3 regions of the Kribbella sp. NPDC056951 genome follow, and region 3 is predicted to be linked to each of the others. Evidence: riboswitches for the same ligand, from Rfam matches in the RefSeq annotation. Region 3 holds a riboswitch; each other region holds the start of a gene.

The links. A riboswitch is a leader RNA that binds a small molecule or an ion and turns the genes downstream of it on or off. The one in region 3 is predicted to bind ZMP and ZTP.
Region 1: it holds a riboswitch for ZMP and ZTP, as region 3 does, so the genes downstream of both, ACFTSF_RS07915 (glycine hydroxymethyltransferase) here and ACFTSF_RS10580 (bifunctional 5,10-methylenetetrahydrofolate dehydrogenase/5,10-methenyltetrahydrofolate cyclohydrolase) in region 3, are expected to answer to the same signal.
Region 2: it holds a riboswitch for ZMP and ZTP, as region 3 does, so the genes downstream of both, ACFTSF_RS24410 (5-aminoimidazole-4-carboxamide ribonucleotide transformylase) here and ACFTSF_RS10580 (bifunctional 5,10-methylenetetrahydrofolate dehydrogenase/5,10-methenyltetrahydrofolate cyclohydrolase) in region 3, are expected to answer to the same signal.

The regions. Positions count from the first base shown of each region.
Region 1 covers NZ_JBHUQZ010000002.1:73,384-83,867, reverse strand. The annotation lists gene ACFTSF_RS07920 (acyl-CoA dehydrogenase family protein) at 1-1,425, shown strand, start outside; ZMP/ZTP riboswitch at 1,423-1,504, shown strand; gene ACFTSF_RS07915 (glycine hydroxymethyltransferase) at 1,531-2,979, shown strand; gene ACFTSF_RS07910 (MarR family transcriptional regulator) at 3,019-3,483, shown strand; gene ACFTSF_RS07905 (amidase) at 3,480-4,649, opposite strand; gene ACFTSF_RS07900 (alpha/beta fold hydrolase) at 4,672-5,580, opposite strand; gene ACFTSF_RS07895 (ACT domain-containing protein) at 5,664-6,020, opposite strand; gene ACFTSF_RS07890 (glycoside hydrolase family 9 protein) at 6,056-7,900, opposite strand; gene ACFTSF_RS07885 (winged helix-turn-helix domain-containing protein) at 7,962-8,522, opposite strand; gene ACFTSF_RS07880 (nitrite/sulfite reductase) at 8,905-10,484, shown strand, end outside.
Region 2 covers NZ_JBHUQZ010000006.1:230,030-240,513, forward strand. The annotation lists gene ilvD (dihydroxy-acid dehydratase) at 1-1,344, opposite strand, end outside; gene ACFTSF_RS24400 (class I SAM-dependent methyltransferase) at 1,399-2,112, shown strand; gene ACFTSF_RS24405 (hypothetical protein) at 2,109-3,089, opposite strand; ZMP/ZTP riboswitch at 3,152-3,231, shown strand; gene ACFTSF_RS24410 (5-aminoimidazole-4-carboxamide ribonucleotide transformylase) at 3,219-4,157, shown strand; gene ACFTSF_RS24415 (AAA family ATPase) at 4,154-4,693, opposite strand; gene ACFTSF_RS24420 (hypothetical protein) at 4,753-5,067, shown strand; gene ACFTSF_RS24425 (MoaD/ThiS family protein) at 5,073-5,336, opposite strand; gene ACFTSF_RS24430 (exo-alpha-sialidase) at 5,338-6,423, opposite strand; gene ACFTSF_RS24435 (2-hydroxyacid dehydrogenase) at 6,449-7,357, opposite strand; gene ACFTSF_RS24440 (FAD-binding oxidoreductase) at 7,452-8,822, shown strand; gene ACFTSF_RS24445 (class I SAM-dependent methyltransferase) at 8,819-10,102, shown strand; gene ACFTSF_RS24450 (LLM class flavin-dependent oxidoreductase) at 10,380-10,484, shown strand, end outside.
Region 3 covers NZ_JBHUQZ010000002.1:633,889-644,372, forward strand. The annotation lists gene ACFTSF_RS10550 (sialidase family protein) at 1-1,113, opposite strand, end outside; gene der (ribosome biogenesis GTPase Der) at 1,209-2,585, opposite strand; gene ACFTSF_RS10560 (lysophospholipid acyltransferase family protein) at 2,578-3,306, opposite strand; gene cmk ((d)CMP kinase) at 3,296-3,976, opposite strand; gene ACFTSF_RS10570 (prephenate dehydrogenase) at 4,039-5,103, opposite strand; gene aroH (chorismate mutase) at 5,100-5,468, opposite strand; gene ACFTSF_RS10580 (bifunctional 5,10-methylenetetrahydrofolate dehydrogenase/5,10-methenyltetrahydrofolate cyclohydrolase) at 5,504-6,376, opposite strand; ZMP/ZTP riboswitch at 6,400-6,493, opposite strand; gene ACFTSF_RS10585 (DUF805 domain-containing protein) at 6,644-7,126, shown strand; gene ACFTSF_RS10590 (NUDIX hydrolase) at 7,144-7,761, opposite strand; gene prcA (proteasome subunit alpha) at 7,758-8,621, opposite strand; gene prcB (proteasome subunit beta) at 8,651-9,493, opposite strand; gene ACFTSF_RS10605 (ubiquitin-like protein Pup) at 9,502-9,711, opposite strand; gene dop (depupylase/deamidase Dop) at 9,780-10,484, opposite strand, start outside.

The DNA of each region.
Region 1 (10,484 bases), 560 kb from region 3:
CGCACCCACGACCGCTACGGGAACCGGGTCGACGAGGTCGACTTCCACCCGTCGTGGCACTGGCTGATGGAGAAGGCCGTCGGCTTCGGACTGCAGGCCGCGCCGTGGACGAGTTCCGGGCCCGCGCCGCATCTGACGCGCGCGGCGGGGTTCTACGTCTGGTCGCAGGTCGAGCCGGGGCACGGCTGCCCGATCTCGATGACGTACGCCGCGGTCCCTGCGCTGCGGGCGGACGAGCGGCTCGCGGCCGAGTGGATTCCGCGACTGGCTTCGACCGAGTACGACGTACGACGGTTGCCCGGGGCAGCCAAGCGCGGCGCGCTGGCCGGGATGGGGATGACCGAGAAGCAGGGTGGTTCCGATGTGCGGGCCAACCTGACGACCGCGATTCCTGCTGGTGGAGACGGTGAGTACCTGCTCGACGGGCACAAGTGGTTCTGTTCGGCGCCGCAGGTCGATGTGTTCCTCGTGCTGGCTCAGGCGCCGGACGGGCTGAGCTGTTTCGTCGTCCCCCGGGTGCTTGCTGACGGCAACCGGAACACGTTCGCGCTGCAACGCCTAAAGGACAAACTCGGCAACCGCTCGAACGCCTCCAGCGAAGTCGAATTCCACAGCACCGTCGGCTACCGCCTGGGCGACGAAGGCGCCGGCGTCCGCACCATCATCGAAATGGTCGCCGCCACCCGCCTCGACTGCGTCCTAGGCTCCGCCGCCCTCCAACGCCGAGCCCTCGTCGAAGCCACCTGGCACACCCACCACCGCTCTGCCTTCGGCAGCCTCCTGTCCGACAAACCCGCCATGCTCAACGTCCTAGCCGACCTAGCCCTAGAGAGCGAGGCAGCAACCGCTCTCTCGATGCGGCTCGCCGCGGCGGTCGACTCTTCGGTTGGCGGCGACCAGCAGGCGACCGCCTTCCGAAGGATCGGGCTGCCTCTGGCGAAGTTTTGGGTTTGTAAGCGGACTTCGTTTGTGGTGGCGGAGGCGTTGGAGTGTTTGGGCGGGAACGGGTTTGTGGAGGAGTCGGGGTTGCCGCTGCTCTTCCGGGAGTCGCCTTTGAACTCGATCTGGGAGGGGTCGGGGAATGTGAATGCGCTGGATGTACTGCGGGCGCTTCGGCGGCCGGAGTCGTTGGAGGCTTGGCTGGTGGAGGTGGGGGCGGCACAGGGGGCCGACAGCCGGCTGGATGCGGCGGTGAACGACGTACTGCAGGCGTTGGCGGATGTTGAGGGGGCCGAGGCGGGGGCGCGCAGGTTGGCGGCTCGGATGGCTTTGTGTCTGCAGGGGTCGTTGCTGGTGCGGTACTCGACGCCGGCGGTGGCGGACGCGTTTGTGGCGTCGCGGCTGGCTGGGGACTGGGGTGGCGTGTTCGGGACGTTGCCACGCACGACACCCTTCCGGGAGATCGTCGAGCGCACGATAGGGTGAGCTGGTCGCGACTGGCGCGCTGAGGTGGAGTACCACCGGGGAGCGAAAAGCGTTGGCACCGTGCGCCTGGGTGCCTCGAACCACTGCAACCTGCAGGAGACAACGATGACTCAACCCTTCGACGCTGCCAAGGCATCGGCCGCCTACCGCAACGCGCTCGAGGTGATCGCCTCCGTCGAGCCGACGATCGCCGGTGCGATCAAGGCCGAGCTGGCCGACCAGCGCTCCTCGCTGAAGCTGATCGCGAGTGAGAACTACGCCTCCCCCGCCACTCTGCTGACGATGGGTAACTGGCTCTCGGACAAGTACGCCGAGGGCACCGTCGGGCACCGCTTCTACGCCGGTTGCCAGAACGTCGACACCGTCGAGCAGACCGCGGCCGACCACGCGCGTGAGCTGTTCGGCGCGCCGCACGCCTACGTTCAGCCGCATTCCGGGATCGACGCCAACCTGGTCGCCTTCTGGGCGATCCTGGCGCAGCGGATCGAGTCCCCGGCGCTGGCCGAGGTCGGTGCGAAGCACGTCAACGACCTGTCCGACGAGGACTGGGACAAGCTCCGCAAGGCGCTCGGCGACCAGAAGATGCTCGGCATGTCGCTGGACGCCGGCGGTCACCTGACCCACGGCTTCCGCCCGAACATCTCCGGCAAGATGTTCAACCAGCACTCCTACGGCACCGACCCGGAGACCGGCCTGCTGGACTACGACGAGGTCGCGCGCAAGGCCCGTGAGTTCAAGCCGCTCATCCTGATCGCGGGCTACTCGGCGTACCCGCGCAAGGTGAACTTCGCCAAGATGCGTGAGATCGCCGACGAGGTCGGCGCAACCCTGATGGTCGACATGGCGCACTTCGCCGGTCTGGTCGCGGGCAAGGTCTTCACCGGCGATTTCGACCCGGTACCGCACGCGCACGTCACCACGACGACCACGCACAAGTCGCTGCGCGGCCCGCGTGGCGGCATGGTGCTGTGCCAGCCCGAGTACGCCGAGTCGGTCGACCGCGGCTGCCCGATGGTGCTCGGTGGTCCGCTCAGCCAGACGATGGCCGCCAAGGCGGTCGCGCTGGCCGAGGCCCGCCAGCCGGAGTTCCAGACCTACGCGCAGGCCGTCGCCGACAACGCCGTCACCCTCGCCGAGGGTCTGATGAAGCGCGGCGTCAAGCTCGTCACCGACGGTACCGAGAACCACCTGGTCCTGCTGGACGTATCGTCGTACGGCATCACCGGCCGGCAGGCCGAGTCGGCGCTGCTCGACGCGGGCATCGTCACCAACCGCAACGCGGTCCCCCGCGACCCGAACGGCGCCTGGTACACCTCGGGTGTCCGGATCGGTACGCCGGCGCTGACCACGCGCGGGTTCGGCGCTGACGAGTTCGACCGCGTGGCCGAGCTGATCGTCGACGTACTGTCGTCGACCACGCCCACCACGACGGCGGCCGGTGCACCCTCGAAGGCCAAGTACGTGCTGGCCGACGGGGTCGCCGACAAGACCCGCGCAGCCTCGGCGGAGATCCTCGACAAGCACCCGCTGTACCCGGGTCTCGAGCTCAGCTGACAAACAATCAGAAACTTCTGATTAATGTAAGGTTCAATCATGGCGCCCACCCCGGATGAAGTCAGTCAGTACGTCGAACGCTTCGCCGGGGTGATGGCCAACAGTGGGGTGCCGACGATGTCGGCCCGGGTGATGGGCCGGATGCTCGTCAGCCCGAACGGAACGATGACCGCGGCTGAGCTGGCCGAGACGTTGCAGATCAGCCAGCCTGCGGTGTCCGGCGCGGTCCGGCAGCTGATCCAGATGTCGTTCATCTCCCGGGAGCGGATGCCGGGTTCCCGCAAGGATCACTACCGGATTCGCGAGGATGTATTCGCCGCGATTCTCGAACGCCGCAATCAGGCCCTGACCGAATGGGCGGCCAGCAGCGCGTACGGCGCGGCTCTCTTCGGCGCCGACACCACCGTCGGCCGTCGGCTGTCCGAGGCGGCCGAGTTCTTCACGTTCGTGCACGGTGATCTCGAGCAGACGATGAAGGACTGGCGAGCCAAAAACCCAGGCTAGGCGACGATTCCGGGCCTTGGCAGCTCGACCAGCAGGCGCTTCGCCACCGCGAGCGCGGTCGCATCATCGCCGTACGGCGTGACCACTTGCGCGCCGACGGGGAGTCCGTCGAGCAGTCCGACCGGCACGCTGACGGCTGGGTGGCCGGTAACGTTGAACGCCCAGCACGGGTCGCCGACGATGATGTTCTCGTCGTACTGATCGTAGCCGTGGGCAACAGTCAGCGTGGTCGGGGTGACGAGCGCGTCGACGACGTTGAACAGATCAGCCAGCGCGGTGTGGTTGTGATCCCGTACGGCGCGTGCTCGTTGCACGTCCGCAGCCGCGACACCTCGTCCCGCATCCAGCGCGGATAGCACCTGCCAGGCATCGTCGGTGGGCAGCAACTTCAGCGGTACGTCGATCACGTCGACGACCGACAGGCGGTTGCGAATCAGCTGGTCAACGGCCGGATCCGCGGCGTACTGGCTGAGTGTCGGCAGATAGGCCACCCGCCAGGGGCCCTCGGCAAGTATCGGCACCGGCCAGTGCGGTAGCGCCGTTGGATCCAGCCGATGCGGTCCACTCACGACACTCGTCGCGAGCATCACGTCACCGAGGTTCGCACCGATCACGCCGGCCGTGGTGAGCCCACCGAGCCCTCGGCCGACTGCTCGCGGGACCCTGCCGTAGGTGCCTTTGAACCCCACCAAACCGCAGAACGACGCCGGAATCCTGAGGGACCCTCCACTGTCGCCACCAGTCGCCAGCGGTACGACGCCCGCCGCAACCGCCGCCGCTCCCCCGGCCGTAGACCCACCCGGCGACCGCTTCACATCCCAAGGGTTCCGCGTGTACTCGCGCCCGTTCCACCCATACGTCTGCGACCCAGGTCCCGGCCGCGCCCGCGTCGCCGTCCCGATCGGAATCGCGCCGGCCGCCAACAGTCGCTCCAGAATCGGCGACTCCGGCGGCGTCCGAGCCTTCACCAGAAACGGCACCCCCGCCAACAGGCCCGCCGGATCCACCTCCCGAGCCAGCCGCAACGCCGTACCGGCATCCAACTCTTCCAGGAAATGCAGCACCGAATCCAACCGCCGAGCCGCATCCACTGCTTCCTCGACCACCGCGAGAGGCGACAACTCCCCCGCCCGAACCCCAGCCGCAATCGCCCCCGCACTCAGCACCGCTGCAGCCTAACTGTTTCGGTTATGAGCACACCGAGGTGAGGTGTTCGAGGAGGAGGGTGGTGGTGGCTTCGGCGGCTTCGGTTGGAATGTTGTGGCCGATACCGGCGAGGATCTCGAGGCGGTAGTGACCGGTGACCCAGTTCTTGGTCGCGTGGACGCCCGAGGGTGCGACTGCCGGGTCTTTCGTGCTGGCGATGAACAGCGTCGGGATCGTGATCTTCTGCTCGTAGCCGGTGAAGTCGTTGGCCCGGTACCAGTTGAGCGCTGCGGTCAGCGCACCTGGCTGCGAGAACCTCTCGAGGTACTTCGCGGGCAGCGTGGGCGGCCCGCCGGCGAGAATGACGTTCTCGGGAATCGGAGCCGGTTGCCGGAAGAAGTTCATGTACTTGGAGGCCTCTTGCTGAACCGGATCGGTCCGCAGCGCCTCGGCAAAGGCACCGAGATGCGGCACGGATACCGCCGTCAGCGACCGCACGCGCCGGGAGTGCTTCGCCGCAGCGACCCACGCGACCGCGGCACCCCAGTCATGTCCGACCAGGTCGAACCGGCCCCAGCCCAGGGAGTCGGCGATCGCACGAACGTCCGCGACCGGGTGATCCAGGTGGTAGTCCGCGACGCTGGTCGGCCGCACGCCCGGCGAGTAGCCGCGCTGGTCGGGCGCTACCGCCCGATAGCCGGCCGCGGCCAGCCCGAGCAACTGGTGCTCCCAGTCGAGGCCGATCGCCGGAAAGCCGTGCAGTAACAGCACCTTTCGGCCGTGCCGCGGACCCGCGGCGACGGCGTCGAAGGTCCCAGCGCGGGTACGGATCCGCAGTGGTGTGAGGTCTGGCGAACCGGAGGCTCGCGCCGTGCTTGAGACACCGAGAGTCGTCAGACCGGTAGCGGCAGCGAGCATCATGAAGGCTCTGCGAGAGTGCGAAGTCGGCATGCCGCGAGTCTGGTCCGTCGGACGGCAGACAGACCACCAACCTGCCCCCACCTTCCTGGTGGGTCCAGGTCCACTGACGGCACCTAGTCGACGATGGTGTGGCCGGCGGCTTGGAGGGTTGCGATGGCTGCGTCGAGGTCCGCTTCGGCTACCAGGACGAGGTCGGCTTGATAGGTGGAGGCCGCGCAGACCGAGAGGCCGGCAGCGGCTAAGGGATGGACGATCGCGGCGAGCATGCCTGGCTGGTCCAGGGCGTGCGGTTCGTTGTTGTAGAAGGCTCGCCAGGGCTCGGCTCCGCCCTCGGTCTCACAGATGACCGTCGTACCAGCGGGCGTTCGGGACATCGCCCACCAGTCGCCCGCAGGGACAGCCGGTACGCCGTCGGTGACGTGGGTGATGGTGAAGCGCGGCCGGAGGAGGGTCAGGGTTTGGGCTTGCATAGGCTCAGTCTCCGCCGACCGCGGGTCCAACAAAGTTAGCGGGTGAGGGCGTAGACGGCGATGGCGGCGAAGTCGTCGGCGGGTTCGGAGGCTTGCCAGGAGCGGACGTCGTCGACATAGCGTGAGCCGCGGCCGGTGAACTCGGCGTACTGGTCGACGCCGTTCGCCGGGCAGGCGTTCATGCCGTCGAGGTGATCGCCGAGGCCTTCCTCGAACAGGTCGGCGGAGTTCGGGCCGTTGACGACGGCGCCGACCACCTGGCGGCCGAGGATGTTGCCGATCTGGTGATGCGGGCACTGGCCGGCGTTCGAGCCGACGCCGACCATGAACGACACGCCCCACGCGTTGGCGCCGAAGGCCCAGTCGATTTGCTGAGCACCGAAGGTGTCGTACCGACGGTCGCCGGTCACCTGCCGATACAGCCGTGCAGTCGCCGCCAACCCAAAGGTGTGCGGTACGGCGTCGAAATTGTCGTACTGCGCGCCCGCCCGGAACGGGTCCTGAGCGGCGCGCGTGGTCCCGATCGCCAACTGAGCCCGCAAGTCAGCACTCAGCTTGGCCACCAGTGCACGGTCGGATCGCGCCGCGCGGATGAGATCCGCGTGCGCGAGCGCACTCACGTCGTACAGGTTGAGCGTGTCGCCGCCCGCCTCGTGCTCCAGATACTGGCCGGCCCAGTACGACGCCTGTCGCACCCAACCGGCGGCCCGGCGATCGCCCAGCCGGTGAGCCGCCAACGCCAGCTCAGCCGCACCCAGCTCGAGGTCGTCGCGCCAGGCGGATTCGGGGTAGAACGCAAACGGCAACGACGTCACCAGCTGACCGACATTAGTGGTCTTGGCCTGGGCGAAGATCTGCGCAGCCGTCTCCAGGTGCTTGCGCGCCAGGCGACGGTCGGTCCGCGCCTCGACCTGTGCCGCCAAAGCAAACGCGGCCGCCGTGCGACCGGCCAGGTTCGGGCTGATCAGCTGCCCAGGGGCCGCCGCGCGGAACACCGGCCGGTTGCGCAAGTGACGTTCGGCAGGTGAAGTCAGGTGGTCGTCCGCCTCGGGCAGCCGCCAGATGTCGTGGTCACCGATGAATGTGCCCTCGGCGTTGCCGGTGCCGACACCGACCTGGATGTAGAGCGTCTTCGACTTCTCATCCCACATCTTGTCGAGCCACTTCAGCCCGTGGCGAGCCTCGTTCGTCACCTTGCGATCCGGCCGCCGCGCGTCCCGGGCCGATGCCCACAGCAACGAGTCCGAGTACGCCGCGATGTGCGTGAACTTGAGGTAGTCGCCCGCGTCGTACCAGCCACCCTCGACATCAACCGGACCAGCAACCCGCTGCAGCTCACCCACCGTCTGATCGGTGTCCGGATTCACGAACGTCGGCGTTTCGTAGACCTGCGCCGCCCGATCCGTCAGGTGTGCGGGCTTGCGCCCGAGAGACCCCGGTACGACGTTCGCCCCGTCCCGCTGCTCGGTGAAGAAGTTCACCGCCTTGTCCTTCGCCGACGTCGCCAGCGCATCCCCGTCGGCCCGCACGACGAACGCGGGCGACGACGCGACCCCAGGCACCTCGACCCGATAGGTCCCCGGCACCCACAGCCGGGTCAGGTCCACCTGCGAGACGTGCTGGTACTTCGCGTTCCACTCCCCCAGCTCGGCGCCAACCTTGCCGGTCAGCACCCGACGACCCCGGCTGTCGACGACCGAGAAGGACTTCCCGGTCACCGCGCCCTCGCTCAGCACGTACGCCGACTTTCCGTCGAAGGCGCCGTACCCGAGCTGATTGACCCGAACCGCGCCCCCGGTCGCGGCCTCGACCGGGCCGACCAAGCCCAGCACCAAGCCGCCCGCCACCACAACCGATCCCACCCGGCGTATCGCCTTCACAACAGCCTCCTCCATCAACAGTTAGGAAAGTTTCCTGTTGATCCGAGGAAATGTACAGAGGTCAGGGCTGCGCCGGGACCCCCTGGGCGAAGACGTACACCGGTTCCGCCTCGGGTTCGGTCGACGGGTTGTCGACGTACTCCTCGAGGACCTCCTGGATCCGCTCGCGCAGCTCGGTCAGCCGCTCGGGCGTGAGCCGCAACCAGACATCGATGGACAGCTCCGCCTCGCCCCACGCCGCGCCGTACTCCGGGCGCTTGGCGACCCAGTCGCGGATCTTGCCGGCGCGGTACGTGACGTTGCTCTCCTCGGCCACCCCGCCGATCAGCTCCGCGCCCGGCTCGTCGTCACCAACGCGCCAGGAGTACGACGACCAGGCGCTCTTCCACCACCGTTCGCGCCGGTCCTTGGCCAGCTCGGGGACCTCCTCGATCACCCCCGCGGTGGCAAGCACCTTCAGGTGGTGGCTGATGTTCCCGACCATCTCCCCTGTCCGCGCAGCGAGCACCGACACGGTGGACGGTCCGTCGACTGCGAGGATGTCCAGCAGCCGGCGTCGTAGCGGGTGATCCACGGCCTGCACTCGGGAGGCTCCGGGTGAACGGGTCTTTTTCGGCGACATGAGTCCATGGTAATTAGACAAGATATCTTGTACAAGCTTCATTGCTCAGCGTGTTTCAGGCGGGAATCAAAACACACCAGACTGGTCGGGATAGCCACATCGTGAGATCGCGTCTCGCGATGCAGGATTGGGAGTTGATTTGTCAGCCGTTCACGCTGACTCTTGTTGACATGCTCGCTGCCCGCTCAACTCACCTCGTAGGTCGGATTCATGTCGACCTCGGGCGGATGCGCAGCGCCATCTGTCGTCCTTCGATGCTCTGACAGCCACCCCGCTCGAAACATCAGCTGGGTGCGCACCGCGCAGACCAGGTCGAATCGACGACGCTTCGAGCTAGGCCCCCGCGGACGCACCTGTCTCTAGGACAAGGACACCGTTCCGGATGACTGGCGTCTCCTCACCGCAGGCCGGTACCACCCGCAAGCCCGCCCGCCCCCGTAAGGGCAAGGGTGAGGGTCAGTGGGCGCTCGGCTACCGTGAACCCCTGAACAAGAACGAAGAGAACAAGAAGAACGACGACGGCCTGAACGTCCGGGCCCGGATCGAGAACGTCTACGCGCACCGCGGGTTCGACTCGATCGACCCGGCGGACCTGCGCGGCCGCTTCCGCTGGTGGGGCCTCTACACCCAGCGCAAGCCCGGGATCGACGGCGGTAAGACGGCGACCCTGGAGCCCGAAGAGCTGGACGACAAGTACTTCATGCTCCGGGTCCGGATCGAGGGCGGCCAGCTCTCCACCGAGCAGCTCCGCGTGATCGCCGAGATCTCCACGACCTACGCCCGCGACACCGCCGACATCACCGATCGGCAGAACATCCAGCTGCACTGGATCCGGGTCGAGGACATCCCCGCGATCTGGAACAAGCTGGAGGCCGTCGGCCTCTACACGACCGAGGCCTGCGGTGACGTGCCCCGGGTGATCATCTCCAGCCCGGTCGCCGGGATCGCGGCCGACGAGATCATCGACCCGACGCCGGCCATCGACGACATCGTCGAGAAATACATCGGTACGACGGAGTTCTCGAACCTGCCGCGGAAGTTCAAGACCGCGATGACCGGGCACCCGTCGCACGACGTCGTACCGGAGGTGAACGACATCGCGTTCGTCGGCGTCGTGCACCCCGAGCACGGCCCGGGTTTCGACGTCTGGGTCGGCGGCGGTCTGTCGACCAACCCGATGCTCGCCCAGCGTCTCGGCGCCTGGGTTCCGCTCGACGAGGTGCACGAGGCCTGGTGGGGTATCTGCAGCATCTACCGCGACTACGGCTACCGCCGGCTGCGGACCCGCGCCCGGATCAAGTTCCTCGTCGCCGACTGGGGTATCGAGAAGTTCCGTGAGGTGCTCGAGGAGAAGTACCTCAAGCGGAAGCTGATCGACGGCCCGGCGCCGGAGATCCCCGCTGTGCAGGGTGACCACGTCGGCGTCCACAAGCAGAAGGACGGCAAGTACTTCGTCGGTGTCGCGCCGGTCGTCGGTCGCGTGTCCGGCGAGAAGCTCGCCAAGGTCGCGGACGTCGTCGCGGCGCACGGCTCGGACCGGATCCGGACCACCGCCCAGCAGAAGCTGATCGTGCTCGACGTCGAGGAGTCGAAGGTCGAGTCGCTCGTCACCGAGCTGGCGGCTCTCGGCTTCCAGGCGCGGCCGTCGGCCTGGCGGCGGAACACGATGGCCTGCACCGGGATCGAGTTCTGCAAACTCGCGATCGTCGAGACCAAGGCCCGCGCGGCCCAGCTGATCGACGAACTCGAGGAGCGGATTCCCGACCTCGACGTACCGATCACGGTGAACGTCAACGGCTGCCCGAACTCCTGCGCCCGGATCCAGGTCGCTGACATCGGTCTCAAGGGCCAGCTAGTCCTCGATGCCGACGGCAACCAGGTCCCTGGCTACCAGGTGCACCTCGGCGGCGGGCTCGGCCTGGACGCCGGCTTCGGCCGCAAGCTGCGCGGCCACAAGGTGAC
Region 2 (10,484 bases), on a different contig from region 3:
CGCGAGCATCTCGCGCATCCCGGGGCCGCCCTTCGGGCCTTCGTAGCGGATCACGACGACGTCGCCCGGGTTCAGCTCCGGTACGGCGTCCATCGCCGCCCGCTCGCCGTCGAACACGCGCGCTGTCCCTTCGAACACGTCGGAGTCGAAGCCAGCGCTCTTCACGACCGCACCTTCCGGAGCGAGCGTGCCGTGCAGGATCGTGATGCCGCCGGTGGGGTGGATCGGCTTGTCGAGCGCACGAATGATCGCGCCGTCGACATCCGGCGGGGCGATGTCGACGAGGTTCTCGGCCATCGTCTTGCCGGTCACGGTCAGGCAGTCGCCGTGCAGCAGACCGGCATCGAGCAACGCCCGCATGATCACCGGGATACCGCCGACGCGGTCCACGTCCGTCATCACGTACCGGCCGAACGGCTTCAGGTCACCCAGATGCGGGACCTTCTCGCCCACCCGGTTGAAGTCGGCCAGGGTCAACTCGACCTCGGCCTCGCGGGCGATCGCGAGCAGATGCAGTACGGCGTTCGTCGAGCCACCGAGCGCCATCACCACGGCGATCGCGTTCTCGAACGCTTCCTTGGTGAGGATCTGGCGCGCCGTGATCCCCTTCTGCAGAAGGCCGACGACCGCTTCGCCGGACTTCCGCGCGTACCCGTCCCGACGGCGGTCCACAGCGGGCGGCGCTGCTGATCCGGGCAACGACATACCGAGAGCTTCGGCAGAGGCGGCCATCGTGTTGGCCGTGTACATCCCGCCGCATGCACCCTCGCCCGGACAGATCGCGCGCTCGACGGCGTCGACCTCCTCGCGAGTGATCAGGCCGCGAACACACGCACCGACGGCTTCGAACGCGTCGATGATCGTCACGTCCTTGTCGCCAAGGCGGCCGGGCATGATCGAACCGGCGTACAGGAAGACGCTCGCCAGATCGAGACGCGCCGCGGCCATCAGCATGCCGGGCAGGGATTTGTCGCAACCGGCCAGCAGGACCGAACCGTCGAGGCGCTCGGCCTCCATCACGGTCTCCACCGAGTCGGCGATGATCTCGCGGCTGACAAGTGAGTAGTGCATCCCGACATGGCCCATCGAGATGCCGTCGGAGACGCTGATCGTGCCGAACTCCAGCGGGTACCCACCGGCCGCGTGCACGCCCTCCTTGACCGCCTTCGCGAGCCGGTCCAGCGAGAGGTTGCACGGGGTGATCTCGTTCCAGCTGGACGCCACCCCGACCTGCGGTTTCACCCAGTCGTCGTCACCCATCCCGACCGCTCTGAGCATTCCTCGGCTCGCGGTCGCTTCCAGACCGTCGGTGACTGTGCGGCTGCGGGGCTTCACATCGACCATGGGCTCACTCTAAACACATTGCCCCACCGTCCTGGGCTCTCTAGCGTTCGCGCTGTGGATCCCTACGGTGACGAGAAGCTGGTCGAGCTCTACGACCTCGACAATCCCGACGGCGACGATCACGCGTACTTCCGCGCTCTCGCCGACTCCCTCGATGCCCGGAAGATCGTCGACCTCGGCTGCGGTACCGGCCTGCTGACGCGCTCACTGGCGACGCCCGGCCGGGAGGTGATCGGTATCGATCCCAGCCCGACGATGCTGAACTACGCCCGCCGTACGCCGAGCTCCGTCACCTGGCTCACCGGCGACGCCAGCGTGATCTCGCCGACCGCGGACGTCGACCTCGTGGTGTGCACCGGGAACACGGTCATGCACATCCCCGACCTACCCGCTGCCCTGACTGCCTTAGCTGGAGCGCTCCGCGACGGCGGCGTACTGGCCTTCGAGTCGCGGAACCCGGTGGCGCGGGCGTGGGAGTCGTGGACGCGCGAGGCGACGTACGGGGAACGCGACACCCCGATCGGCCACCTCACCGAATGGCTCGACCTGATCGAGGTCGCCGACGGCCGCGTCGTCTTCGATGCCCACAACCGGTACGACGACGGCCGCGACGACGTCTACCGCAACGAGCTGTACTTCCGCTCGCTCGCGGAGATCAGCGACGCGTTGGACGCAGCCGGATTCGCAGTGCAGGTGACTGCCGGTTGGCAGGGTGAGCCGTTCTCTGTGGACTCTCGGCTGATGGTTTTCCGCGCCGAGAAGGGCTAGTCCATCCGTTTGGCGAGGGCTTCGGCGAAGCCGGGGACGCCGCCGACGTAGGACCACGGCACGCTCTCGATCCGGCCTTCGGTGCGGCACGCGTGATCCATCGCCTCGGACTTCGCGCCCGCCCACTTGAGCGCGAACGCCATCGCGCCATGCGCGGATACATCCGCGGGATCCGGCGTACGGGCGTCGTTCCACCACTTGTCGCGGGCTGCGGTCAGGTCCGGTCGGCGACCGGAGACCTCGCGCGCGTACCGCTTCAGGCGCTGGACGCGCGGCGGGTCCTTGTCCGACGCGACCTCCAGCCAGACCTCGTTGAACACGTGGGCCGCGATACTGCACAGCACACTGCCCGGCCGCGCCCGCCCCACCACCGCGTCCCCGAAATCAACCAGCTCAGCCAGCTCCAGCCCGGACCACTTCTTCGCCAGCACCTGAACCCGACCGGTATGCGCCGCGTAGCTCCCCGGGTGCCGGATCAGCGCGGCGTGGAAGATCTCGGCCTTGTCCTCCGGCTCCGCCTGTAACCCGAGTGCCGCCCACTGCAGGACCTCCCACGGCACCGCGTCATCCGCAGCCGCCACGATCGCCCCTTGGAGCACCTCGGCCGCCGTACGCAAAATGTCGTGGAACGTCGCAAACCGCTGCGCCGACACATCCTTCGCCCGCTGCCCGGTCCGCACCGACCACGCCTCGAACACCAGCGTCTGCCCGAACCACAACAAGAGATCCGGATCCTTCGGGTAAGCCTCGAGCCGCATCTCCAGCTGTTCGCTCCGCCCAACCGCCGCCTTCGCCAGCCCAGTAGCCCGGATCGACCGCAGATTCGTATTAGCCGGCGTCACCTTCAGCAGGGCCAGCCCAGTCGACAAATCCCCTCGCCGAACCGCCGCGTACGCCGCGTCGAGGTCGTCGTCCACCCAGGCCTGATCCAGCCTCAGCCCGGCCAGATCGACACCTTTCCGCGAGAAGAACCCCATTCGCGGATGGTAAGACTCCTCGGACCTCTGTGGACAAGGATTGCACTTTCCTGCAATACCCTGTGCCCTACCGCGACTGGCGAGGGTGGATCACCACCGGGGAGCGAACAGCTACGTGGCGTCGTCCGCCTGGGCGCCTCCTCCCGGAGGTCGCGCATGCGTTATGGGATGAATCCACATCAGGCCGCGTCGATGACGGTCGTCGGCTCGGCCGCACCATTCACCGTCGTGGCGGGCAATCCGTCGTACATCAATGTCCTCGACGCGCTGACCGGCTGGCAGCTCGTCCGGGAGGCCGCTCTTGTTTTTGGGGTACCTGCAGCGGCGTCGTACAAGCATGTGTCCCCGGCTGGCGCTGCGCTCGGTACGTCGGTTGCTGACGCGTACCGGCGCGCACGGGACGCCGACCCCAAGTCGTCGTACGGCGATTTCGTGGCGGTCTCGCAGGTGGTCGACGCTGAGCTGGCTGACGTGCTGCGTCGGGTCGTGAGTGACGGGATCATCGCGCCTGGGTACGCGCCTGGTGTGGTTGAGGTGCTGGCCGCGAAGAAGCGGGGCACGTACTTGGTGCTGGAGGCGGATCCGTCGTTCGAGCCACCGCGCGAGGAGGTGCGTGAGCTGTACGGTCTCCGCCTCAGCCAGGAGCGGGACGACGTACCGATCACTCGAGACCTGCTGTCGGCCGAGGTGGGTGACGCCGCCGCACGGGATCTGATGCTCGGCCTGATCGTCGTCCGCTACACGCAGTCCAACACCGTCGCTCTCCTGAAGGACGGTATGGCGATCGGCATCGGCGCCGGCCAACAGTCCCGCGTCGACTGCACCCGCCTAGCCGGCGCGAAAGCGGCCGAGTGGTGGTCCCGCCACTCGCTTGAGCCGCTCACCGGCGTGTCGATGGTCTCCGACGGCGCACTCCCCTTCCCCGACAACGTCGAAGAGGCAGCCCGCTTCGGCGTCACCCACATCGCCGAACCCGCCGGGTCCATCCGCTCGGACCAGATAGCCGCCGCCTGCGCTCGGTTCGGCATCACCTGGTCCCCCACCAACCTCCGCCTCTTCCGCCACTAGCTCAGGCGGTACCTCCCGGCGGCGACCCCCATCCGAACAGCCTCCGCCGTGGCGGCCGCCGACTGGCCGGTCGTGTCGAGGGCGTGGCGCTCCAGCGCGCCTAGGTCGGCAAAGACGCCGTACATGTGAGTGAGAGCGCCTTCGTCACGCAGTGACTCGGGACCGCGGTTCTGCGCTCGGGCGATGGTTGTCTCAAGTGCAGGCCGCAGTGCGACGTAGGACAAGGTCAGACCGTCGGCCTCCGCAGCCGCCCGAAACGGAGGCACGTAATGCGGTCCAACAACACCGTCGACCACGACGTCGTACCCACCGCGTGCATACGTCGCAGCCGCGGCCACGTACGCATCCACCACCACATCGTTCTGCCTCGACGCATCCGGCAGGTACGGCGGGATGAACCCAGTCCGGATCGCCTCGTAGAACTGGTCGGTCACCAGATGCACAGTCGCCCGCTCAGCATCCGAGGCAACCAACCTCGCCACCGTCGACTTACCGGCTCCCGGAGGCCCACTCACCACGATCACGTCGCCCTTCACTTCCCGGACGCTACAACCGGCTCTTCCGCCACCAACCCGTCCCGCACATACTGCTCACCATGTGGGCAGTCATCGGCGTGTGGGACATCGACCCCGACCTCATCGAGAGTCTCCGCGACCAACTGTCACTGATGGCCTCGAGCAAGATCCCCCTGCCCGGCTTCGTGCACGGCACCTGGACCCGCGACGGCCACATGATCCAGGTCTACGCGGACGAGACGAACGCCCGCCAATACCACCAAGCGATGCTCGACCAAGGCGCCGTCGACCGCCCCGGCATCCGCAACATCGTCTGGGCCGTCTCCGAGGTAGGCGCCGAATCCGACACCACCGGCTGGACCGACCGCACCGGCACCCACCACCCCCCAACCTGACCGCGCTAGCCGCCGGCGACGCTGGGGAGGATTAGGAGTTCGGCGCCGTCGGTGAGGGGGGTGTCGGGGCCGGCTAGGTCTCGGATGTTGTCGGGGCCCAGGTAGATGTTGACGTGGCGGCGGACTGCTCCTTGGTCGTCGGTGAGGCGGCGGCGGAGTGGTGGGTCGGTGGCTGCTAGGGCGGCGCGGACGGTGGTGGCTTCGACTTCGACCTGCTCGGCTCCGCCCGCGAAGGGGCGGAGCACGGGTGGGAGCTTGAGGGTGATCACGTCAGATCACCGCGGCGCGCAGGGTGAGTACGTCGGGGAGGTGGCTGGCGACCTCGGTCCAGGTGTCGCCTGCGTCGGCGCTGGCGTAGACGCAGCCGTCGCGGGTGCCTACGTAGACACCGGCCGATTCGGCGGCGTCGGTGGTGAGCGCGTCGCGGAGGACGGGGACGTAGGAGACCTCGGGCAGGCCGTTGGTCAGCGGCTCCCAGGTCGCACCGGCGTCGCGAGAGCGGTAGACGCGACAAGTGGCATCAGTGGGGATTCGGTTGCCGTCGGCCACCAACGGGAAGACGTACACGGTGTCGGGCTCATGCGGGTGCACGGCGATCGGGAAGCCGAAGTCCGACGGCAATCCATCGGCGATGCTCTTCCAGATCTCGCCACCGTCGTCGGACCGGTACACACCATGGTGGTTCTGCGCGAACATCCGCTCCGGTACGTCGGGATGCGCCGCCAGCTTGTGCACACACTGACCGAACTCGGGATCCGGGTCGGGCAGGAAGTACGCCTTGATCCCGTGGTTGGCCGGGGACCACGACTCCCCACCGTCAGTCGTCTGGTAGACACCACCGGTCGACATCGCGACGCTGATCCGCGCAGGGTCGGTCGCGTGCGGCAGCACGGTGTGCACGGCCTGACCGCCGAACCCTGCGCCCCATTGCTCGCGATGCGGGTGGTCCCACAGGCCGCGGACGAGCTCGAACGTCACTCCCCCGTCGGTCGACTTCCACAGCGCCGACGGCTGACTCCCGGCGTACACAACACCCGGCTGGGCAGCCGGCGCCGGCTGGATCTGCCACACGCGCTCCAGCGACGCATCGGTCCCGGCCGGGAACCCGATCGAGCCCTCCGCCGGCTCGTCCCACGTCTTCCCGAGATCATCGGAGTGGAACACCGCCGGTCCCCAGTGCTCACTGGTCCCGCCGACGAAGAGTCGCGGCTGCTCACCGCGCGTGTCGATGCCCACGGCGTACACGCCCTGCATCTCGAACGCGGGACCGTCGAGCCTCCACTCCCGGCGCGCAGCGTCGCTGCGGCCGATCCAGAGCCCCTTCTTGGTCCCGATCAGCAGTACGGTCTCGGACATCGTTGTCCTCCTGTGGATCGACGAACTAGCGTGGCGGCCCCGCCACCACATTGATGAGTGCTTCCCCCTGCGCGAAACGCTCCAGCTGCGCCCGCACCAACCGGGCGACCCGCGGCTCGAACGCCGTCGAGGCACCCCCGCGATGCGGGTTGATCAGCACATTTGGAGCAGACCACAGCGGATGACCTGACGGCAACGGCTCGGGATCGGTGACGTCGAGCGCGGCCGAGATGCGCCCCGTACCGAGCTCAGCCACGAGCGCACTGGTGTCGACGATGACCCCGCGAGCCACGTTCACGAGCAGTGCGCCGTCCTTGAGCCGGGCAAGGAACTTCGCGTCGACCATGCCGCGTGTCTCGTCGGTCGCCGGAGTCAGCGGTACGACGACGTCCGCCTGCGGCAGCAACTCCGGGAGGTCGGTCGTCGGGTGAACACCGTCCCGCGGCCGCCTCGCCACGCGGATCACCTCACACTCGAACCCGGCCAGCCGCCGCTCCAGCGCCTCACCGATCGACCCGTACCCCACGATCAGCACGGTCCGATCCGCAAGCGAGTCGTCCATGTCCACGTAGTCGGTCGGCCACACACCGAGCTCCTGGTTGCGCACCGCCCGCGGCAACCGCCGGTACGACGCCAGGATCAGCCCGACCGCCAATTCGGCCGTCGACGCGTCGTGGACCCCGCGTGCGTTGCACAAGGTGACGCCCTCCGGCAGATGCGGTACGACGGCCTCGTATCCCGCGGTCTGCAGCTGAACCACCTTCAGATCCGGCATCGCGGCGAAGGCGGCGGGCAGATCCACCCCGACCATGTACCCCGGCACGAAGAACTCGGTCCCCTCCGGCTCCGTCTGCGCCGACACCCCGTCCGGCACCCCGCCGAGGACCCGCTCGGAGTCCTCCCACGGAAGCCACGCCCTCACCAGATCACCCATGAGGAAAACCTACTCGCCGCCACGGACAATCCGCGCGAGCAGGCGTGACAGAAGACCCATGCGTGCTCCCGAACCGCCGTCGTACTCTGATTAGGTGCCCTCGACATCGGATGCGGCTGCAACGCTCGCGCACGATCAGGCGGTAGACCGGCTCCGCGCGTCGTACCAGCGCATCCCGGTCGGCGAACCCGTGCGGCTGGCCAAACGCAGCTCGAACCTGTTCCGGCCGCGCACCGAGCTCGCTGCGCCCGGCCTGGACGTCTCCGGGCTGACCGGGGTGCTCAGCGTCGATCCGGTCGCGCGGACAGCCGACGTACAGGGCATGTGCACCTACGAGGACCTGGTCGCAGCGACCCTGCCGCACGGGCTGACGCCGATGGTGGTCCCGCAGCTCAAGACGATCACGCTGGGTGGCGCGGTGACCGGGCTCGGTATCGAGTCCTCGTCGTTCCGCGCCGGACTGCCGCACGAATCCGTGCTGGAGCTGGACATCCTGACCGGCGCCGGCGAGATCGTGACGGCACGGCCTGGTGACGACCTCTTCCGGATGTTCCCGAACTCCTACGGCACACTCGGCTATGCGACCCGGCTGCGCATTTCACTCGACCGCATCTCCCCGTACGTCGCCCTGCGCCACGTCCGCGTGTCGTTGGACGACCTGGCCCCGGCGATCGACGAAATCGTTGCCTCTGGCACGTATGACGGTGAACCGGTGCACTTCGTCGACGGGGTCGCGTTCAGCCCGTCCGAGGCCTACCTGACGCTCGGGCGCAACAGCGACGCCGCGGTGCGGGCGAGCGACTACACCGGTCAGCAGATCTACTACCGCTCCATCCAGCAGCGCCAGACCGACTGCCTCACCGCTCACGACTACCTGTGGCGGTGGGACACCGACTGGTTCTGGTGCTCCGCCGCGTTCGGTGCACAGAAGCCATGGGTACGGCGGTTGTGGCCGCGGAGGTGGCGGCGCAGCGACGTGTTCCACAAACTCGTCGGTTTCGAGAACCGTCATCACCTCGCTGCCCGGATCGGTCAGCGCCGCGGTCACGCGCCGCGCGAGCGCGTCGTACAGGATGTGGAGATTCCGGTGGCGCGGCTGGCCGAGTTCCTGCGGTGGTTCGACAGTGAGGTCGGGATGCGGCCGGTGTGGCTGTGCCCGCTGCGGTTGCGCGGAACCGCGTCCTGGCCGCTCTATCCGCTGGCGCCCGGCGCGACGTACGTGAACGTCGGCTTCTGGGGCACCGTCCCGATCGCTGCCGGTGCTGCGGACGGTGATGTCAACCGCGCCATCGAGGACGCCGTCGCCCGCTTCGGCGGCCACAAGTCGCTCTACTCCGATGCGTACTACTCCCGGGAGACGTTCGACCGGCTCTACAACGTCCCGGCCCTGACTGAGGTGAAACAACGCTACGACCCGGAAGCCCGGCTCACCGGGCTCTACGAAAAGGCGGTGACGCGCCGATGACGACGCTAGCAACACAGGTATCCATCGCAGAAGCCCTGACCACCGTGACCCCGGAAGGCCTCCCCTTCCGCTTCACGGCGTACGACGGCAGTGCCACCGGCCCCGCGGATTCCCCGATCCACATGCACCTGGCGACCGAACGCGGCCTGTCCTACATCCTGACCGCCCCCGGCGACCTGGGCATGGTCCGCGCGTACGTCCAGGGCGACCTGGAGATCACCGGCGTCCACCCCGCGAACCCGTACGAGTTCATGCGGATGATGCTCAACCAGGTCCACTTCGAACGCCCCACCCCGAGCGAGGCCCTACGCATCGTCCGCGGCCTCGGCTGGTCCCACCTGAAGCCACCGCCTCCCCCACCGCAAGAACACCTCCCGAAATGGCGCCGTACCTTCGAGGGCCTCCGCCACTCCCGCCTGCGCGACAAGGCCGCCATCCACCACCACTACGACGTGTCCAACACGTTCTACGAGTGGATCCTCGGCCCGTCGATGACCTACACCTGCGCTGTCTATCCGACTCTTGATTCGACGCTGGAAGAAGCGCAGTACGAGAAGTACGACCTGGTCGCGCGCAAGCTCGATCTGAAGCCCGGCATGCGCTTGCTGGACGTCGGCTGCGGCTGGGGCGGCATGGTCCGCCACGCGGCCCGCGAGTACGGCGTCACCGCTTTGGGCGTCACGCTTTCATCGGCGCAAGCCGAGTGGGCCGCTGCCGCCATCAAACGCGAAGGCCTGGAGGACCGCGCCGAAGTCCGCTACCTCGACTACCGAGACGTCCCCGAACGCGACTTCGACGCCATCAGCTCCATCGGCCTCACCGAACACATCGGCGTCCGCAACTACCCGGCGTACTTCGGCTTCCTCCTGGACCGCCTCAAGCCCGGCGGCCGCCTCCTCAACCACAGCATCACGCGCCCCGACAACCGCTACCGCTCCACCGGCGCCTTCATCGACCGCTACATCTTCCCCGACGGTGAACTCATCGGCTCCGGCCGCATCATCGCCGAAGCCCAAGACGCCGGCTTCGAAGTCCGCCACGCCGAAAACCTCCGCGAACACTACGCCCTCACCCTCGCCGCCTGGTCCGACAACCTCGAGACCCACTGGGACGAGGCAGTAGCCGAAGTAGGCCCCGCCACCGCCAAGATCTGGGGCCTCTACCTAGCCGCCTGCCGAGTCGGCTTCGAACGCAACAACACCCAACTCCACCAGTTCCTAGCCGTAAAACTCGACGCCACCGACGCCCACTTCCCCCTACGACCCACCTGGCTCAGCTAACTGCGGACCGCCCACACTCACCAACTGCCTTCGATGGCGGTTTCCGGCCAGCGATTGAGCGTGGCGGCAGGCGTGCCGCCGGAGTTGGTGAGTGGTGGCGGTCCGCCCACACTCATCAACCGCCCTCGGCGAGGGTTGCCGGCCGGCGGTTGAGAGCGGCGGCGGGAGTCGCGCTGCAGTTGGTGGGTGGGCGGTTCGGGACTGATGTTGGTTGTGCATGAAGTGGGGTGGGGATTGGCATTGGACCTGGGGTGTGGGGGCGGGTGACGGTGGGGGGATGGTCGAGTTCGGGGTGTTGGTGGATGTTCGGGAGGATCGGTACGGCGAGGTGGTGGCGGAGGTTGTTGCGGCTGAGGGGTTGGGGTTCGGGAGTGCTTGGTTG
Region 3 (10,484 bases):
CGACTGCCGAACGCCGTTCACCGACACCTGCGCTTCTTCCTGGTCGGCGGCAACCTTCACAGCGATCTGATTCCATGCCCCGATCCGTACGGCGCCGGCCGGGCTCACGGTCGTCCAGTACGAACCGTCGTACCAGCGCAGGCTGCCGTCGGCGCCGACCGCGATGTGGAAGACGAGTCGCTGGTCGGTGAACCCTTCCATATGACCCTGCAGCGAGATCTGGAACCCCTGCGCGAGTGCGACCGGGTAGACCGCGAGCCGCAGGTCGATCCCGCGCTGCGGAACCACCGGGCACGAGATCACGGTCTGCCGGTCGGTGGCCCGGTCGTTGATCCGCAGAGAGCGCTCTCCGGTGTTCCCCCGCAGCGCGCTGACCACGGCCGCGGCTTTCCCGGCGGGTGTGCTGCAGCCGGTCGGTACGGCGTCGACCGGTTCGGACTCGAATCCGCGACCGGCCGTGGTGCGGACGTCATCGAAGAACACCTTGTCGCCCTGCGGGACCGTGCCGTTGCTGGCGAACTGGTAGCCGGTCAGGTCGAGGACTCCCCCGGTCCCGGCGCGATTCGCCGTACCGGCCAAGGAGTCGTTGACGAAGATCTGGGCAGAGAGCGCTCCCCCGTCGATCCGGAAGGTGTTCCAGGTCGCGAGCTGCACGGTTCCGGCCGGCGCCAATGGTGACCAGCGGGTGCCGTCGTACCACTGCATCGCGCCGTTGGACTGGACGTTCAGGTGGTAGATCACGCCGGAGGCGCCACCCTGCCAGCGGCCGAGGAGGCTGATCAGGAAGCCGTTGGGCACGCTGGCCGGGTACGTCGCGAACGACAGCGAGGTGCTCGGCGCCGGATCCAACGGGCAGGTGACTACCGTGTGCGACGAGGCCGACACGTCGTTGACCACGAGAGAGCGCTCACTCGCGTTCACGCCGCGTTCTGCGCTGACGACCGCGGCTCCCTTACCGGCGGGCGTCGTACAGCCGGAGGGCACTGCTCCGACCGGCTCGACCTCGTAGGAGCGGGTCACGCCGGGTGGATCAGCGGCGACAGCGGTGGGTACGGCGGTGAGCGGCGCGGCCAGTAGGCCCGCCACCAGGGCAGACGTGAACGCGATACGCACGGGGCGGCCTCCGGAGAGCGTGTCGGAGACACGCACATTGCCGGAAGCCGGACCGTGCCGCTAGCTGTTCCAGGGCCGTCGAAAGGGCCCTTCGGTCAGCGCTTCTGCTTCTTGCGCGCCCGGATCTGGACGTGCACCGGACTACCGACGAACCCGAAGTCCTCGCGCAGCCGGCGCTCGATGAACCGCTGGTACGACGGCTCGATCGCGCCGGAGGTGAAGATCGCGAAGGTCGGCGGCATCGTGGTCGCCTGGGTACCGAACAGGATCTTCGGCTGCTTGCCGGACCGCACCGGGTGCGGGTGGGCCGCGACCAGCCGACCGAGGAACGCGTTCAGCTGACCCGTCGGAACCCGGGTCTGCCAACCCTCGAGCGCAGCCTCGATCGCGGGGACCAGCTTCTCCATGTGCCGACCGGTCAGCGCGCTGATGTTCACCCGCGGCGCCCAGCGGAACTGGACCAGGTCCCGGTCGATCTCCTTCTCCAGGTAGTACCGCCGGTCCTCGTCGACCAGGTCCCACTTGTTGTAGGCGATGACGAGGGCCTTACCGGCCTCCTCGACCGCGTTCATGATCCGGATGTCCTGCTCGGTCATCGGCTCGGACGCGTCGACCACCACGACCACGACCTCGGCCCGCTCGATCGCGGCGTTGGTCCGCAACGAGGCGTAGTACTCGTGGCCCTGGACGTTCTTGACCTTGCGCCGGATACCGGCGGTGTCGATGAACCGCCACTCCTTGCCGACCAGCGTGATCAGCTCGTCGACCGGGTCGACCGTCGTACCGGCGACGTCGCTGACGACGACCCGGTCCTCCTTGGCGACCTTGTTCAGCAGCGAGGACTTGCCGACGTTCGGCTTGCCGACGATCGCGATCCGGCGCGGACCGCCGGTCGCGGGGTCGCGCTCCGGCGGCGCCTCGGGCAGCGCGGCCAGGACGGCGTCGAGCATGTCACCGGTCCCCCGGCCGTGCATGGCCGAGATCGGGAACGGCTCGCCGATGCCGAGACCCCACAGGTTCATCGCCTCGGACTCGACCCGCTGGTCGTCGACCTTGTTGGCCGCGAGCACGACCGGCTTGCCGGACTTGCGCAGCACGCGGACGACGGCCTCGTCGGCGTCGGTGATCCCGACGGTCGCGTCGACCACGAACAGCACCGCGTCGGCGGCGTTGATCGCGACCTCGGCCTGGGCGGCCACCAGCGCGGCCATCCCGACCGCGTCCGGGTCCCAGCCGCCGGTGTCGACGACGGTGAAGCTCCGGCCGGCCCAGTCGGCGTCGTACGAGACGCGGTCCCGGGTGACGCCCGGGGTGTCCTCGACGACGGCCTCACGGCGGCCGATGATGCGGTTGACGAGCGTGGACTTGCCCACATTCGGCCGGCCGACGATGGCCAGCACAGGGAGCGGACCGGAGTCCTCCACCTCGTGCGTCGGCTCGTCGAATTCGTAGCCCGTGGGCAGGTCAGTCATCAGGGTCCTTCTTGTCTGGCGCACCCGGGAGTGGGTGACCGGTGGCTGCGACGGCGGCCTTGATATGGGCACGCAGCATGTCGCCGATCTGGTCGGCAACCGCCCGTACGTCGGAGTGCCGCCTAGGAAAGGATACGCGGTCGATCGTGAACGGTTCGCCGTACACCACGTCGACGCGGCTCCCGGATGGCGGGAACCCCTCGATATCACCGCCCGGCAGCCGGGTCCCGAGCAGCGCCACGGGCAGGATCGGAGCTCCGGTGACCATCGCCAGGTACGCCGTACCGAGCCGGATCCGGGTGAAGTCCCCGGTGCCGCGGGTGCCCTCGGGGTAGATGTTGAGCACCCGGCCGTCGCGCAGGACCTTGATCGACTGCCGGATCGCGCGCGGGTCGTACGACGTGCGGTCGATGGCGATCTGCCCGACCCGGTGCAGGAACCAGCCCTGCAGGCCGCCGAACGCCTCGATCTTGGCCAGTTGATGCAGCATCCGGGGTGCGATCGCGCCTAGCAACGGCCCGTCGAGCAGGCTCAGATGGTTCGGCGTCATCAGTACCGGCCCGGTCCGCGGGAACAGCTCCTCGTGGTGCACCCGCAGGTCGTACTTCCGTGCGAAGTACCGGCTGGCCACCGCCCGCACCGGCACCGCGAGCCGATACGGCAGCTTCGGCAGATCCCCCGTGAACGGCAGCTCCCGCCGCCTCGTCAGCTCAGCTGTCATGGCTCCGGGGACTGGCCTCCTTGGCGAGCCGGCTGATCACGTCGATGACCTCCTCCAGGGACAGATCGGTGGAGTCGATGGTGACCGCGCCGTCCGATGCGACCTGGAAGTCCGCCACCGTCGAGTCGTCCGCGTCCCGCCGTACGATCTGGTCGCGCAACTGCTCCGCGGTCACCGATCCCACCGCCAGTTCAGCACCGCGCCGGGCCAGCCGGGCCTCCTGGTCCGCGGTCAGCAGCACCTTGAGCTCGGCGTCGGTGGCCACCACGGTCGCGATGTCGCGGCCCTCGACGACGATCCCGCCGCTCGGCTGGGCGTCGTCGATGATCTCGCGCTGCCGCCGGATCAGCTCCTTGCGGACATCCAGGTTGGTCGCGATCTTGCTGACCCGCTCACTGATCCGCGGCTCCCGGATCGCCGCAGTGACGTCGGTCCCATCCGCGATCACGAACTGGTTCAGCGGATCGGTGCTGAGCTCGAGCCGTAACTCCCGCGCCCGCTGCGCAACCGCCGCGGTGTCACCCAGATCCAACCCGTGCTCGATCGCCGACCACGTCACCGCCCGGTACGTCGCCCCCGTATCCAGGAACCGCAGTCCCAGCCGGTCGGCCACGCCCCGAGCGGTACTCGACTTACCGGACCCGCTCGGCCCGTCCACAGCGATGATCATGCCCCGAGAATATCCGCCGCCACGGACATCCCTCGACCACGGTCGTGCGGCAGGCTAGGTGGTCAGCGGTGGACGACCCAGCCGCGGGCGGTGAGGGTTTGGGTTAGCTGGTCGTCGGAGCCGGGTTTGACGAGGAGTTCGACTTCACCGACGGGGCGGCCGGGGCTGTGGTCGATGCGGAGGTCTTCGACGTTGGCGCCGGAGGCGGCGGCGTCGTTGAAGAGGCGGGCCAGCTGGCCGGGGCGGTCGGGGATGGTGACGAGGACGCTGACCAGCTCGATGTGCGGGGTGCCGTGCTTGCCGGGGACGCGGACGGCTCCGGAGACGCCGCGGGCGAGTACCGAGGTGAGTTCGTCGCCGGCCTCTTCTTTGCCTAGGGCAACTAGGACGCGATCGAGTTCGTCGCGGATCTGCTCGAGCAGGCCGGTCAGGGCGGCGGAGTTGGCGGAGACGATCTGGGTCCACAGGCCTGGGTCGCCGGCGGCGATGCGGGTGACGTCGCGGACGCCTTGGCCGGACAGTTGCAGGTGTGAGTTCGGTGCGTCGACGAGGGTGCCGGCGGCCAGGGACGACATCAGTTGCGGCAGGTGCGAGACCCGCGCAACCGCGAGGTCGTGGTCCTCGACGGACAGCTCGACCGTGCGTGCGCCACAGGCCTCAGCCAGGCAATGCACGAGCTCGACCGCCTCGGGCGAACTCGTCTCGTGCGGGGTGATCGCCCAGGTCGCGCCGTCGAACAGATCCGCGCGCGCTGCCAACGGGCCGTTGCGCTCCGAACCTGCCATCGGGTGACTGCCGACGTACCGGCTCAGGTCTGCGGACAGGAGCCGGGCATCCGTCAGTGGCTTGGACTTCACGCTCGCCGCGTCGGTGACGACCGCGTCGGTCTGCGCGAGCTGCTCGGCGATCACCGCCCCGACGTGGTCCGGCGGTACGGCGACCACGACCAGCTGCGGTTCGATCTGCACCAGCCGTGATCCCGCGCCGATGCGCTCGGCCATCAGCGCGTTGTCGGGGTTCGCGTCGACGAGCTCGACCACGACACCCAACCGGGCCAGGGCGAGACCGATCGACGTACCGATCAGGCCCGCACCGACGATGCGGACCGGGCCACGAAGTTCGGTCACTGGGCGCCTGTCAGGTCGGGACGGAGCGCCGACGCACCGTGCAGGTAGACGTGCTGGATCTTGTCGCGGGAGCGCTCGGTCTCGGTGTGCACCATCATCCGGACCACCCGCGGCAGCGCATGCGGTACGTCGATCTCCTGCATGCACATCAGCGGTACGTCGGTCAGCCCGATCTGCCGACCGGCCACGGCCGGGAACTCCGCATGCAGGTCAGGCGTGACGGTGAACAGGATGCTGATCAGATCCGCGCTGTCCAGATCGTTCGCCTCCAGGACCGCCTTCACCAGCTCGGCGGACCGCTCGAGCAGGTGCTCGCGCTCGTCCACGTCCAGCTGGGTGGCTCCCCGGATCGCCCGCACCGCCACGTCACGCCTCCTCGTCAGTTCACAACGTCTACAGCCTAGGCCAGGCCGGCCACAGGGTGGACAGCCGTCTCGGATTGGGCCTCCGCGGCGTCGACCGTCTGCTCCAGCAGCAGCGCGATCGTCATCGGCCCGACACCGCCCGGAACCGGCGTGATCAGGCGCGCCACCTCGCTCGCCTCCTCGAAGTGAACGTCACCGACATTGCCTTCGTTGTATCCGGCATCGACCACGACCGCCCCCGGCTTCAACCAGTCGCCGCGGACAAAGTTCGCCTTGCCGACCGCAGCGACCACGATGTCCGCCGTACGGACGATCTCGGGGAGGTTCGTGGTCCGCGAGTGCGTGTAGGTGACGGTCGCATCCGATGCCAGTAGCAACATTCCCGCCGGCTTACCGAGGATCGGGCTGCGGCCGATGACGACCGCGTGCGCGCCGCGGATCGGTACGTCGTACGCCTCGAGCAGCCGCATGATCCCGCCCGGCGTACACGACCGGAACCCGGGCTCACCGAACGCCATCGCCGCGAACGCGTGCATGGTGACGCCGTCGACGTCCTTGGCGGGGTTGATCGCCTCGAACGCGGCGCGCTCGTCGATGTGGCTGGGGACCGGGTGCTGCAGGAGGATGCCGTGCACCTCGGGGTCGTTCGAGAGGTTGGTGAGCTCGGCGACCAACTCGTCGGTGGTGGTCGCGGCCGGCAGTACGACGCTGCGCGAACCGATCCCGGCCTTCTTGCTGCGGTTCTGCTTCATCCGCACGTAGGTCGCGGAAGCGGGATCGTCACCGACCAGCACGGTCGCCAGGCATGGCTGGACTCCGGTGGATTCGCGCAATTTCTCAGCGCGGGCGGCGGCGTTCGTCACCATCTCGGCGGCGAGCTCGGTCCCGATCATCAGTTCGGCGGTCATGGGCGCACTCCTCTGGGCGTCAACTCAAATGCCCAGGCGCGCGGCTACCACCGCCGGATCCACCGGCAAGCCGCTCCCCGGTGGTACCCCACCTCAACGCCAGTCACGACCCGCCTCCAGCTTACCTTCTCCCCCGCACCGGCCCCGCCTCGCTACCGCTCGTCAAATGAGCGCTTCGCAGAGGGGACGCGTTGGCATCAAGCGGTCACAGCCTGCCGATCCTCCTCCGGTCTCACACACTGGCACCGAGAAGAGAGGAGGGTCTCGGTGTCGGTCGTCAGGGCGGTGTTCGATCCTCGTGGGCGCGGGCTACGGCGTGAGTACTGGCTTGTCTGGCTCGCGGGCTGGGTGGTGTTGCTGGCCCCCATTCTGGTCGACCGGGCGTTGGGGTTGTCCGCGGAGCAGCGAGTGGGATGGGCAATCGGTGGGCTCGGTCTTGTCGCTCACCAGGTCGTCGCCGTACTCGCGGCGATTCGGCGGTTGCACGACACTGATCACTCGGGCTGGTGGTTGCTGATGTCGTTCGTGCCGGTCGTCGGCAGCGCGGTGCTGTTCGTCCACCTCACGAGCGCCGGGACGCCCGGCCTGAACCGGTACGGCGCCGATCCGCATCCGGGCGTACCACCGGCCGAGCAGGTTTATCCGGTGAAGCAGCCGAAGTCCCCGCGGGCCAAGGTGATCGACGGATTCTGGTGGCTGGCCTTCGCGGTCGTCTTCTCGCTTCTCATCGTTGCCCTCGTCAATCAGTAGCGGCGGCGGGCGAGGGGTTAGAGGAGGGCGGCGTGGTCGAGGGCTAGGTAGGCGGCGTCGGTGCCGGTCATGGCGCCGGGGGTGCGGAGTTCGGCGCGGAACTCGGCCACGGTCAGTTCGACTGGGACGCAGTCTTCGGCGTCATCCAGTTGCTGGGTGCCGTTGGGACGGCAGCCGCGGGCGATTGCGACGTACTTGCGGAAGGTTGAGGACGTGCCGGCCCAGGTCCAGCCGACGACCTCGAGGGTCTCGCAGGTGTAGCCCGTTTCCTCCTCGAGCTCGCGGGCGCCGCCGACCGCAGGGTCCTCGCCGGGCTCGATCAGGCCGCCTGGCAGGTTGGTGACGACGCTGTCCGGGCCTGGACGGAACATGCGGATCGTCACGATCCGGCCGTCCGGGGTCAGGGGCAGCACGGTGATGCCGCGGGCGACTCCATCCGCGGACTCCGGGCCTGTGACGTCCCAGTCGACCTCGTGGCCGTTCGGCATGCGGTATTGACGGACCTTGACCGTCAGGAAGCGCTGGTATGCGACCTTCTCCCCCAGGAGCTCCCAGGGCTCTGGGTCGGCGGCCCGGGATGACGCAGCCGCCACGTCGGAGGAGGTGGCGGCTGCGTCGGTGGTTCGGTCCGTCACAGGGGGCGGCTGTCGTCGGGGTCCTCGGGCGGAGCGATCGGTGCCTCGTCGTCGGCCGACGACGGCGCCGCGGACGAGGATGCCGGTGACGAGGGGGTCTCCTCGGTCGGCTCCGAAGGCGTCGCGTCCTCAACTACGGCTGCCTCGATATCCGCGGCGGGGTGCGACTCGGACAGGATCCGGGCCAGCGTCTCCTCGGAGATGCGCTTGAACTTGCGGACCTGCGTCCGGGTCCGGTCCAGTACGGCGACCTCGAGCTGGTCCGACGTCAGTTCGCGGGGCTCGCTGCTGTCGTGGCCGAGGGCGTCGACGGCCAACCGGAGGGCCCCGGCCAGCGAGATTCCCTCCTGGTAGTGCTCGCCAACGTACTCGGCGACCTGCTCGGCCTGGCCGCCCATCACCGCATAACCCCGTACGTCGGCGATCGAGCCGTCGTACGTGAGCCGGTAGATCTGGTCGTCGGCCGTGGAGGTGCCGATCTCGGCGACCAGGATCTCGACCTCGAGTGGCTTCTCGCCGCCGGAGGAGAAGATCGCGCCGAGGGTCTGTGCGTACGCGTTGGCCAAGGCCCGGCCGGTGACGTCGCGCCGGTCGTACGAATAGCCGCGCATGTCGGCCAGCCGGACGCCGGCGATCCGCAGGTTCTCGAACTCGTTGTAGCGGCCGACCGCGGCGAACGCCATCCGGTCGTAGATCTCGGCCACCTTGTGCAGTGCGGGTGAGCGGTTCTCGGCGACGAACAGGATGCCGTCGGCATACTGCAGCGCGATCGCGCTGCGGCCCTTGGCGATGCCCTTCCGGGCGAAGTCCGCCCGGTCGCGCATCAGCTGTTCTGGTGAGACGTAGAACGGCGTGCTCATCGAAGGTGTCGTCCTCTATGTCGATGGGATCAGGTCAGGGACGCCGTGGCGGGGCCGTCGGGGCGGCCGTGGCGCTGCGCCCAGGCCGCGTCGACCAGGGCGGCGACCTCGTCCTCGGGCAACCGCTGGTAGCCGTCGGCGGTGACCACACCGACCACTGGGAAGATCCGCCGCAGCATGTCCGGGCCGCCGGTGGCCGAGTCGTCGTCGGCGGCGTCGATCAGCGACTGGATCGTCACCATCGCGCAGTCGGTCGCGGACAGGTCCTCGCGGTAGAGCTTCTTCAGCGAGCCCCGGGCGAACAGCGAGCCCGAGCCGACGCTGTGGAAGTGGGTCTCCTCGTAGCGGCCGCCGGTGGCGTCGTAGGAGAAGATCCGCCCGCCCTTGCGGTCGTGGTCGTAGCCCGCGAACAGCGGAACCACGGCCAGACCCTGCATCGCCATCGCCAGGTTGCCCCGGATCAGCGCGCTGAGCCGGTTGGACTTGCCGTCCAGGCTGAGCGTGGTGCCCTCGAGTTTCTCGTAGTGCTCGAGCTCGACCTGGAACAGCCGGACCATCTCGATCCCGAACCCGGCCGATCCCGCGAACGCGACCGCCGAGTACTCATCGGCCGGGAACACCTTCTCGATGTCCCGCGAGGCGATGATGTTGCCCATCGTGGCCCGCCGGTCGCCGGCCATCACCACGCCACCCGCGAAGGTGGCCGCGACGATCGTCGTACCGTGCGGGACCTGGTCGGAGAAGTCGGCCTGCCCCAGGCTGCGCCGTCCGGGCAACAGGTCGGGCGCGTGCCCGGCCAGGAAGTCCATGAACGATGTGCCACCTGGGGTCAGGAAGGCTTCCGGCAACCGGCCGGAGGCATCAAATGTCATCGAGCGGTTCACTCCCCACCCTTTTGGACGAACCCGCGGACGAACTCCTCGGCGTTCTCCTCGAGCACCTCGTCGATCTCGTCGAGGATCGAGTCGACGTCCTCGTCGAGCCGTTCCTTGCGCTCGGCCACGTCTTCCGACGTGGTCGACTGCTCGACCTCTTCCTCGGTCGTCGAACGCTTCGGCTGCTTGTGCTGCTGCCCGCCGTCCTTCGCCATCGCACACACCTCCTAGAACCGCAGTGGAGAAGACGCCCAACCGCTTCTCCGTGCTTCTAAGAGCGACCCTACCCGGCGGCACCCCCAGTGATGGTGCGAACCAGGTCACTCGCGGTGTCGCACTGGTCCAGAAGGGCACCGACATGCGCTTTCGTACCGCGCAGCGGGTCGAGGGTCGGGATCCGCTGGAGCGACTCCTTGCCGGGCAGATCGAAGATCACCGAGTCCCAGGAGGCGGCCGCGACCTGCGGCGCGTACTGCTGCATACAGCGGCCGCGGAAGTAGGCGCGGGTGTCGGTCGGCGGGTGCGAGACCGCCATCCGGATCTCCTCGTCGGTGACGATCCGCTGCATCCGGCCGGAGTTGACGAGTTTGTAGTACAGGCCTTTGTCCGGACGAAGGTCGGCGTACTGCAGGTCGACCAGGTGCAGCTTCGGGTCGTCCCACTCCAGGCCGTCGCGGTCGCGGTAGGACTGCAGCAGTTTGTACTTCGCCACCCAGTCGAGCTGGTCGGACAGCTTCATCGGGTCGATGGCGAGCTGGTCGAGGACCGACTCCCAGCGGTGCAGCACGTCCTTGGTCTGGCGGTCCGCGTCGTCGCCGTACTTGTCCTCGACATACTTGCGGGCCTGTTCCAGGTACTCCGTCTGCAGCTGTACGGCGGTCAGCTTGCGACCGTCCTTGAGCGTCATCAGGTGTGTGCAGGTCGGGTCGTGGCTGATCTCGTGCAGCGCGGTGACCGGGCGGTCGACCCCGAGGTCGTCGGTCAGCCA